One region of the Variovorax sp. P1_G12 genome, then DNA from elsewhere that is predicted to be linked to it. Evidence: predicted binding sites of a transcription regulator. Region 1 holds the regulator's gene; each other region holds the start of a gene.
What was found. The regulator FNR, encoded in region 1, switches genes on or off when oxygen is low (the NO sensors DNR and NnrR bind a similar motif). The targets are predictions, from matches to a motif close to TTGATNNNNATCAA.

Region 1 (3,266 bases):
GGGATGTCGTTCCTGCACACGACGATGGGTTCCTGGGAAATCTTCTGGGTGCTGTTCTACGGCTTCGCGACCTACGGCAACGCCGGCTTCATGCGCGAGCAGGTGTGCAAGTACATGTGCCCCTATGCGCGCTTCCAGAGCGCGATGTTCGATCGCGACACGCTGATCGTGAGCTATGACGCCGCGCGCGGCGAGCCTCGCGGCGTGCCGGCGAAAGGGCGCGCATCGACCGCGGCGCCGCTGGGCCACTGCATCGACTGCCATCTGTGCGTGCAGGTCTGTCCGACCGGCATCGACATCCGCGAAGGCCTCCAGTACGAGTGCATCGGTTGCGGCCTCTGCGTGGATGCCTGCAACATCGTGATGGACAAGATGGACACGCCGCGCGGCCTGATCCGCTACGCCACGCAGAACGGCATGGCTGGCCGCTGGACGCCGCGGCAGGTGCTGCGGCGCGTGCTGCGGCCGCGGGTGCTGATCTACACCGGGGTGCTGGCGGCGCTGTGCATCGGCCTGCTCGCCAGCCTGGTGACGCGCACGCCGCTGAAGGTCGACGTGGTGCGCGACCGCGCGTCGCTGGCCCGCATCGTCGAAGGCGGCCAGCTCGAGAACGTCTACCGCCTGCAGATCATGAATGCCACCGAACAGGTGCAGCGCTACCGGATCGCCGCGGGCGGCCTCGAGGGGCTGAAGGTGTCCTCGGAGCCCGTGGTCGAGGTCGCGCCGGCGGAGTCGCGCTGGGTCGCGGTCCGGTTGCAGCTACCCTATGGGGCGGCAGCGGCGGGTTCGCACAAGGTGCATTTCGACGTCCGCGCCGAAAGCGGCAACGCCAGTGTCTCGGAGCCCGCGGTGTTCCTGGTACCGCGCTGATCAACCCAAGGACCAAGATGACGCACGACAACGACGCGATGAAACCCTGCCCTCCGTGGTACCGCTTCCCCCTGGTGTGGATGGTGATCGGCGGGCCGGGCGTGGTGGTGGTCGCGAGCTTCTTCACCCTGTGGCTGGCGATCTCCACGCCCGACCCGGTGGTGGACCAGGACTACTACCGCAAGGGCGTGGAGATCAACCGCACCCTGGCCGACAAGAAGCTGATGCCGGCCGTGGCCGGGCGCAACCACGCGGCGACACCGGGCAGCGCCGTGCCGCTGCCGAAGGAGTGAGTGCATGCAGACGCGCCGCTGGATGTGGATTCTCTGGCCGGCCTTCCTCCTGGCCTGCGCGCTCGAGGTGCTGGTGTTCGCCCTGGTCGACCCGGGCGACCTGAACTGGCGCGGCGAGGCGCTCGGTGCTTCGCGCCAGGCCGTCTACACGGTCGGTTTTTTCGTCTTCTGGCTGCTGGCCATGGGGGCGGGCGCACTGACCCTGCTGCTGACCCTGCCGGCGCGCGAGATCAACAGCCCGGCGGATTGACGATGCGGCGCAGCGCCTCGGGATCGACGATGCGCACGTTGCGTTGCTCGACCTCGACCATGCCGTCGGCCGCGAACTTCGACAGGGTCCGGCTCACGGTCTCGAGCTTGAGCCCGAGGTAGCTGCCGATTTCCTCGCGGGTCATGCGAAGCACCAGCTCGGAACGCGAGAAGCCGCGCGCGTGCAGGCGCTGGACCAGGTTCAGCAGGAAGGCGGCGAGCCGCTCTTCGGCCCGCATGCTGCCCAGCAGCAGCATCACGCCGTGTTCGCGCACGATCTCGCGGCTCATGATCTGGTGCACGTGGCGCTGCAGCGCGGTGATCTCGCGCGACAGCTCCTCGATGCGTTCGAAAGGCATCACGCAGACCTCGGAGTCCTCCAGCGCCACGGCGTCGCAGGTGTGCTGGTCGTTGACGATGCCGTCGAGCCCGATGATCTCTCCCGCCATCTGGAAGCCCGTGACCTGGTCGCGGCCGTCCTCGCTGGTGACGCGGGTCTTGAACACCCCGGTGCGGATCGCATAGAGCGAGGTGAAGGCCTCGCCGTTGCGAAACAGCGTCTCGCGCCGCTTGATCTTGCGCCGCGTCGCGACGATGTCGTCGATGCGCTGCAGCTCGCCCGGATTCAGGCCCACCGGCATGCAGAGCTCGCGCAGATTGCAGTTGGAACAGGCGACCTTGATATTTTCGGGTTTCATTGATGCAGTCGAGGTCATGGAGGGATTGTCCGACGGGGAGTGGGGTGGATGCTTGATGCAGGTCAATGATTGCAGATCGTGACGGCGGCATAGTGACACACCACAGCCCTTGCCGCCGCCCGCGATGCACCCCCCCTCCGCTCCCGTCCTCACGCCGGCCCTGGCGCCGCCGTCCACCGTACTGCGCCGTTTCGACTGCGCCGGCCCGCGCTACACGTCCTATCCCACGGCCGATCGCTTCGTCGACGCCTTCACGGCGGACGACTACGCGCAGGCCCTCGAGCAGCGCGGCGGGGCCGGCGCGAGCGCGCGGGCGCTGTCGCTGTACGTGCACATCCCGTTCTGCGAATCGCTCTGCTACTACTGCGCCTGCAACAAGATCGTGACCCGGCACAAGAGCAAGGGGCGCGAGTACCTGGACTACCTGTCCCGCGAGATTTCGCTGCAGGTGGAGAAGCTCGGCCGCGGCGCGGTCGTCCGCCAGCTGCACCTGGGCGGCGGCACGCCGACCTTCCTCGACGATGCCGGCCTGCGGGAACTCATGGCCATGCTTCGCGGCGCCTTCACGCTGTCGCCGGACGGGGAGCATTCGATCGAGATCGACCCGCGCACCGTCGACCGCGAGCGCCTCGTGACGCTGGCCGAACTGGGCTTCAACCGGCTGAGCTTCGGCGTCCAGGACTTCGACCCGGAAGTGCAGAAGGCGGTGCACCGGATCCAGCCCGCCCGGCAGGTGTTCGACCTGATGGCGGTGGCCCGCGGGCTGGGCTTCGATTCGGTCAACGTCGACCTGATCTACGGACTGCCGCGCCAGAGCCCCGCGTCCTTCGACCGCACGCTGGAGCAGGTCTGCGCGCTCCGGCCGGACCGGATCGCGCTCTATGCCTACGCCCACCTGCCCGAGCGCTTCAAGGCCCAGCGCCGCATCGCGACCGAAGCCCTGCCCGATGCCGGCGCCAAGGTCGAGATGCTGTCGCGCTCGATCGCCGCGCTCACCGCCGCGGGCTATGTCTACATCGGGATGGACCATTTCGCGCTGCCTGGCGATGCGCTGGCGGTCGCCCGGCGGCAGGGCCGGCTGCATCGCAACTTCCAGGGCTACAGCACGCAGCCGGACTGCGACCTGGTGGCCCTGGGCGTGTCGGCGATCGGCCGC
Region 2 (3,266 bases), on a different contig from region 1:
CCAAGAGGGACCGATATGTCATTTTTTGGCGATCTTCTTGAGAAACCCGCTAACTTGTCCGCCCAATCGAAATGGGCGGTGACGAACGGCTACATCTATCTTGGGTTCGGAGCTTTGCTCATCGTGTGGCCGGGTGCCGTGCAGACGATATTCATGGACCCGCCTTTCGCTGGACACGAGGGAGCACTCTTTCGCGCACTAGGTATGACGGTCGCCGTCATTGGCTGGCTCTACGTATTCGGTGGTCGATCCGGTGGGCGAAATTTCGGCCCCGCTTCCGTGCTCGATCGAGTGATACTGGTTCCCGCGGTGCTCGTGCCCCTGGTGATCGCTGGAATATTTCCCCATACGTTCGTAGCCTTTGCGATTCTTGACCCTGCGCTCGGCCTTGGGGCTTTGATTCTCCACAATCGCAAGACGTGAAGCTGTTCTAAGTACTACTTGCGTCGTCCCCAAGAACTCTCGCCAGATTGGCGGGACGCAAGGGGAAGGTCTGCTCATGGCGCGCATTCTGACCTCCTAGCTTGTTGCTCGCCAGAAGACCGCCCCGGCTTGGGCTTGCCGTGGCGAAGCGAGGCGCCAGGTGCGCCATCGCATCGTGGCCTGGATGCCCAGCTTGTCCTTGAACGGGGTCTGGCCGACTGTAGCCGGTCGACCTGGCAAGTCGGCATGCCGCAGACTTGGGCGGGGCAAATTCCGTCGAAGCGCGTCGACAAAACGGGGTGCACTGCCCCAAAGGGCAGTATTCAAAACCTCAATCCAAGGTTAGGTTGGTGCCCTTTGGACGCCGGAGCCGTGAAGTGCGGGCGGCACGCCGCTCAGTTAGGACGGATTCAGAGTTGGGACCGTGAGAGAACCTACTGTATTCATCATTGATGACGACGACGCTTGTCGTGACTCGATCCGCGAGTTGGTCATTGCGGTCGGACTCACGGCCGCGGTCTTCAGCTCGGCGTTCGAGTTCCTGGCTGCCTTTGACGCTACTTGGCGCGGCTGCCTGGTGTTGGACCTGCGCATGCCGCGCATGGACGGTCGCGCGCTGCAGGCGCACCTGCACGAGCTGGGTGTCCGCCTCCCGATTGTGTTCATCAGCGGTAGTGTCGACATTCCAACAGCCGTCCAAGCGGTCAGGGACGGCGCCGTGGACTTCCTGCAGAAACCCTACCCGCAGCAGCAACTGCTGGACGCAATTCATACGGCGCTACGTCGGAACTCCACCTGAAGGCGGGCTGCGCGTTGCCTTCGGTATCGACGATGACTTGCGCAGGGACTGGCCGACGATTACTTGATCATGCAGCGCCGCGAGCTCATCGCACGCGGTCGGGGCAAGGCGTCACCCGATGGGCGGCTGGGTGTCGGGCTCGTCCGGACCGTCGATGGCGCCCTCGGTGCGTGCGTATTTCGGCATGTGTGAACGAACGGGCTCATCGACCGGGTCTGCTTCGCGGGCATCCAGGCCCCAAGACATCCAGTCTTCGCCGAAGAGTTCGGACGGATGCGGCGTCGCCACGCTGCCGTTGCCGCACGCCAGCGCGTCCGAAGAACAGTACCTGTCGCAACCCCAGCAGACGCGCTCGGGATGCTTGGGATGGATCGGGAACTTCTTGGTCACGGCGGGGCACTCAGCGTACTGGGCTTCGATTCGTCGGCGCACTCGGCGAGACGCATGGATGCCCATGAAGAAGCACCCAATGTATTCCTTGAAGCCGGACTCGAATTTGAGACGTATCAAACGTCTTTCTGACGAGGTTCTATTCCGGGCATGAAGGCTTATCGCGCCACGCCGCTGCCTGCCCCGCACGAGCCAAATGGAATGCCCCACCTTCCGTCGCATCCTGCGGGCCACCGCGTCTGGCGCTAGTGGGGCGCGAAGAAAGAGGGCTCCGCAGGCACCCGGGGTCTAGTTCGCGTCCGCGTGACGCCAAACCATGCCAGGATCAGGGCTTGGCAGCTTTTTTCTTGTCGGCTTCGTTCTGGGGCGTGCCCGGAATCTCCTCGCCGATCTTGTTGCCAACCTTGCGTGTGTCTGATGCAGCGCCGGACGCCGCATTGTCAACCGCCTTGCCGGTCGCCTTCTCGGCCTTCTTGGTGTCAGTCTTGGTCGCGTCCCAAGCTTTCTCGGCGTCTTTTTCCAGTTTCTTGGTTTCGCTTTGTGCGACGGCCGACACGCCAATGCACGCGAATGCCAGGGCCACGGCGGCCGGCAGGGTGCGAACGATGGACCTGATCATGAGGAAGCTCCTTGTCGAGGTTGGTGTGACGGACTTGGCACTGTGACGCAACAATCGCCCAGCGTCAAAGGATGACACCGAAACGCCCGCAGCAAGACGTAACAGGCGCGGGAACTAAACACAAAGGGTGCGATGGTGCGTTTTGTGGCAAGCTCCTGCTCGTGGACAAGTGCCGGTGGACCGGCGTGTGGAGGCTCAACCCTCTATGACTCCCGAAACCCGATATGCGAGGAGCGGCGGCGTCAACATCGCCTACCAGGTGATCGGCAGCGGTGCGCGTGATCTGGTGCTGGTTCCCGGCTGGGTGTCGAATATCGACGTCTTCTGGGAGGAGCCGACGCTGGCCCGGCTGCTGACGCGGCTGGCCTCGTTCTCCCGACTGATCCTGTTCGACAAGCGGGGCACCGGCCTGTCCGACCGTGTCAGCGACATGCCAAGCCTCGAGGTTCGCATGGACGACGTGCGCGCGGTGATGGATGCGGTCGGCACGCAGCGTGCGGCCTTGTTCGGTTATTCCGAGGGGGGCGCGATGTGCGCTCTATTCGCCGCCACGTATCCGGAACGGTCTTCGGCGCTCATCATGGGCGGCGCTTTCGCGCGACGCACGCGGGCGCCCGACTACCCCTGGGGGCCGACGGCCGAGCAGCACCTGGCATTTGCCGACCAGATCGAACGAGACTGGGGCGGACCGGTAGGCATCGATGCCCGGTGCCCTAGTCTGGCTCAAGACGAGCGCTACCGACGGTGGTGGGCCCGCTGGTTGCGCGCCAGCGCCAGCCCGGCGGCCGCGGCAACGCTGGTGCGCATGAACATGGAGATCGATATCCGGCATGTCCTGCCGGCCGTGCGCGTGCCCACGCTGCTGCTGCACAGCAGCAACGACCGCACGATCGAATTCGGCGCAAGCCGCTACATGGCCGAGCACATCCCCGGAGCCAAGCTGGTCGAACTGCACGGCATCGATCACGTTCCCTGGGGCTGCGACTGCGACACCATCGTCGACGAGATCGAAGAATTCCTCACCGGCGCCCGACA
Region 3 (3,266 bases), on a different contig from region 1:
CCGTCTTCGGCGGGATCGCCGATCGGCTCGACAGAAGGGTTCGCGGCTCATCCGTCGGAGAGCAACCATGACATCGAAGAGTCTTCTCGCCGTGTGGATCCTCGTCTTGAGCGCGTCGGCATACGCGACGGACAACACCCCACCCGATCCATTGAATCCGTCACCGACGCCCTCCCAGAAAGCCAGGGACGCCGCGGCCAAGGCAGCTCACGAGGCACAGATCGCCGCGCAAAACGCGGCCGATGCGGCCAAGGCGGCAACCGAGCAGGGCAAGATGGACGCCGGAAAGATCTCCAAGGCCATCGCGGAAGGCATCCGGCGCGCAGCGCAGAAGGCCGCCGAGTCGGCGAACCGCTTCCAGGAGAAGGCCACCGCTTCAGCCGGGAAGGCCCTCGACGCCGCCGAGAAAGCCGTGCGCGAGGCGGAGGAAGAAAGCAGGAAGGCATCGGCGGCGACCAAGGAAGCACTCGACCTGGCCGAAGAAGCGGCGAGAAAGGTGATGGCGTCAAGCAAGGAGGAAGCAGAAAAGGCCGCGCAGTCGACGCGCGACGCATTGCAGAAAGCCGAGGAGGCCACGCGTGCCGCCGCGCTGTCCGCGAGGGATGCCGCGCGGGAGACGGTGGAGGCCGCCAAAGGGTCCAGGTCCACCCCTGCGCAGCCCGCGGGCAAATGACCCGAACGAAGGACCGTGCTTGCAGTCGACTCAATGCGACATCAGCACCGGCAGCGTCATGGATTGGAGGATCGATCGCGTGGCACCGCCCCATACCCATTCGCGCGCGCGACTGTGGCCGTAGCACCCCATCACGAGCAAGTCGGCGCTCATGTCCGCGGCCGTCGACAGAAGCTTCTCGCCGGCATCACCCCCTTCCGGGCCGCCCGGCCGCACGGAGACGCTCACGCCCTGCCGCCTCAGATAGTCCTGCAGGCTCTGCAAGGATGCGCCCGCCGCTTCGCCGTAGCTGACCGCATGCACCGACTCCGCCTGCCTCATCCAGGGCAGCGCCGCCGACACCGCGCGCGCGGCCTCGCGCGATTCCTTCCAGGCCACCAGCACGGTGCGCCCGATGGGGGCGATCGGCCCCGTGTAAGGCAGCACCAACGCGGGCCGGCCGCTCTCGACGAGCACGCTCGGCAGGAAGTCGGCCGGCAGTTCGGCGGCGGCGGGGTCGTCAGCGTCGCGCTGGCCCAGGATCAACAGGTCGGCATACAGGGCGCGCCGGGCGAAGCCCCAGGGCGCATCGCTCATCGGCTCGGCCCAGCGCAGGCGCGGCGAGCCGCCCCCGGCTGCCATGAAAGCCGCATAGGCCTTGTCCCGGCATTCCTGGTCGAGCTCCAGCATGATCGCCACGGCTTCTGCCGCTCCTTCCACCGCATAGGGAAAGCGCATGAGCGCTGACAGCGTGCATGGCAAGCCCGTGACTTCGGCATCGAAGGCCTCGGCCAGTTGCCGGGCGACCTTGACGCGCTCCGCGGTGCGAGCTGAACCGTCCAGGTGAAGCAGGATCGTCTTCGGTGCTTGCATGGGAACTCCTTCGAAATCCAAGTGTGGGATGCAGGCAACTTAGCGCAATCGGCACCGCCTCGCCTTGCGCGGCGTCAAATCACGACGCCTATCCCGCCTGAACTACCGGCGAAGCGCGCGGTCTGAGGCGCGGACGACCGCTTGATCCAGCGCAAGCCCGGCCGCGCTGTTGTTCCTAAAGTAGGCCTATGGGCGCCACGCGCGCGAATCCGGGCGCGGCGACAGCTTCCGCTTCGACCGACCAAGGAAAGGACCCCCTCATGAAATCCGATGCAATGCTGCGAAGCGACATCGTCGCCGAGCTGAACTTCGACCCCGCCATCACGACCGCCGCCACCGACATCGGCATCATCGTCAAGGACGGCGTGGTCACCCTGACCGGCCATCCCGCCAGTCACGCCGAGAAGCACGCCATCGAGCGCGCGGCGCAGCGCGTCAGGGGCGTGAAGGCGCTCGCCATCGAAATGTCGGTCAAGCTTGCGCCCAACTTCGAGCGCACCGACGCCGACATCGCCCTGGCGGCGGAGCGTGCGCTCGAATGGAACGTGCTCGTGCCCGACGAGGCGATCCGTCCGATGGTGGAAAACGGCTGGCTCACGCTCAGCGGTCGGGTCGAATGGGAATACCAGCGCAGGGCCGCCGAAGTCGCCGTGCGCGACCTGCTGGGTGTCAAGGGCGTCACCGACCTGGTCGAGGTGAAGGCAAGGTTCTCGCCGGTCGATATCGAGAAGAAGATCAAGGAGGCCCTGCACCGGCAAGCCGACCGTGATTCAGAGCACATCGAGGTCATCGTCAACGGCGGCCAGGTCACCCTGCGAGGCAGGGTCCGGTCCTGGGCCGAGCGCAAGGCCGCGCAGGGTGCCGCCTGGTCGGCGCCGGGCGTCGCGAGCGTGGTGAACAACCTCCTTGTCGAACCCTGACCATGCGAGTCGCACGGGTCGCTCCCTGCCTCTTCGGATTCTCCGGAGCCCCACATGAGATCGAATGACGGACGGGGGCTGGCAACGATGCAGGCGATGGTCCTTCAGGCCGCCGGCCACCCGCTGCGGATGGAGCAACGCCCGCTCCCGGAGCCTGCCGCCGGTGAGCTGCGTCTTCGGGTGCTGGCCTGCGCGGTCTGCCGCACCGACCTGCACGTGGTCGATGGCGACCTGCCGCTGCCCCTGCTGCCCATCGTGCCGGGCCACGAGATCGTCGGCGAAGTGGAGGCGCTCGGCGCGGGCGTCCGGGGGCATCGCATCGGCGACCGGGTCGGCGTGCCGTGGCTTGGCCACAGCTGCGGGCACTGCGCCTATTGTGCCGCCGGCCGGGAGAACCTTTGCGACACGCCGCGCTTTACCGGCTATCACCGCGACGGCGGTTTCGCAAGCCACGTCGTCGCCGAGGCCGAATTCTGTCTGCCGCTAGGCGGCCTGAACCAGGAGCCGGCCCGGATCGCGCCCTTGCTTTGCGCCGGCCTGATCGGGTGGCGCAGCCTGAAGGCGGCAGGCAATGACGCGCGGCACCTGGGGATCTACGGATTCGGAGCCGCCGCGCACCTGATCGCCCAGGTGGCTGCCGCGCAGGGCCGGCAGGTCTACGCATTCACGCGCCCTGGCGACACATCAGGCCAGGCCTTCGCGAGAACCCTCGGCGCCGCCTGGGCCGGAGGCTCGGACGAAATGCCGGCCCCGCCGCTGGACGCCGCGATCATCTTCGCTCCCGCCGGCGAGTTGGTGCCGCTGGCCTTGCAAGCCGTGCG

Region 2: a site for FNR is predicted at 1,719-1,732, ahead of AC1D2O_RS28130 (DUF3079 domain-containing protein). Genes of this name have one in related genera too.
Region 3: a site for FNR is predicted at 1,667-1,680, ahead of AC1D2O_RS30660 (universal stress protein). Genes of this name have one in related genera too.

The regions. Positions count from the first base shown of each region.
Region 1 is NZ_JBFUBW010000015.1:124,169-127,434, forward strand. It holds gene ccoG (cytochrome c oxidase accessory protein CcoG) at 1-870, shown strand, start outside; gene AC1D2O_RS18810 (FixH family protein) at 888-1,163, shown strand; gene AC1D2O_RS18815 (hypothetical protein) at 1,168-1,413, shown strand; gene fnr (fumarate/nitrate reduction transcriptional regulator Fnr) at 1,394-2,110, opposite strand; gene hemN (oxygen-independent coproporphyrinogen III oxidase) at 2,235-3,266, shown strand, end outside.
Region 2 is NZ_JBFUBW010000030.1:8,586-11,851, forward strand. It holds gene AC1D2O_RS28120 (hypothetical protein) at 16-423, shown strand; gene AC1D2O_RS28125 (response regulator transcription factor) at 848-1,222, shown strand; gene AC1D2O_RS28130 (DUF3079 domain-containing protein) at 1,334-1,612, opposite strand; partial or broken gene AC1D2O_RS28135 (MerR family transcriptional regulator) at 1,777-1,904, shown strand; gene AC1D2O_RS28140 (hypothetical protein) at 1,938-2,231, opposite strand; gene AC1D2O_RS28145 (adenylate/guanylate cyclase domain-containing protein) at 2,437-3,266, shown strand, end outside.
Region 3 is NZ_JBFUBW010000035.1:63,278-66,543, forward strand. It holds gene AC1D2O_RS30655 (hypothetical protein) at 68-673, shown strand; gene AC1D2O_RS30660 (universal stress protein) at 704-1,525, opposite strand; partial or broken gene AC1D2O_RS30665 (BON domain-containing protein) at 1,801-2,166, shown strand; partial or broken gene AC1D2O_RS30670 (hypothetical protein) at 2,098-2,277, opposite strand; partial or broken gene AC1D2O_RS30675 (BON domain-containing protein) at 2,257-2,445, shown strand; gene AC1D2O_RS30680 (zinc-dependent alcohol dehydrogenase family protein) at 2,533-3,266, shown strand, end outside.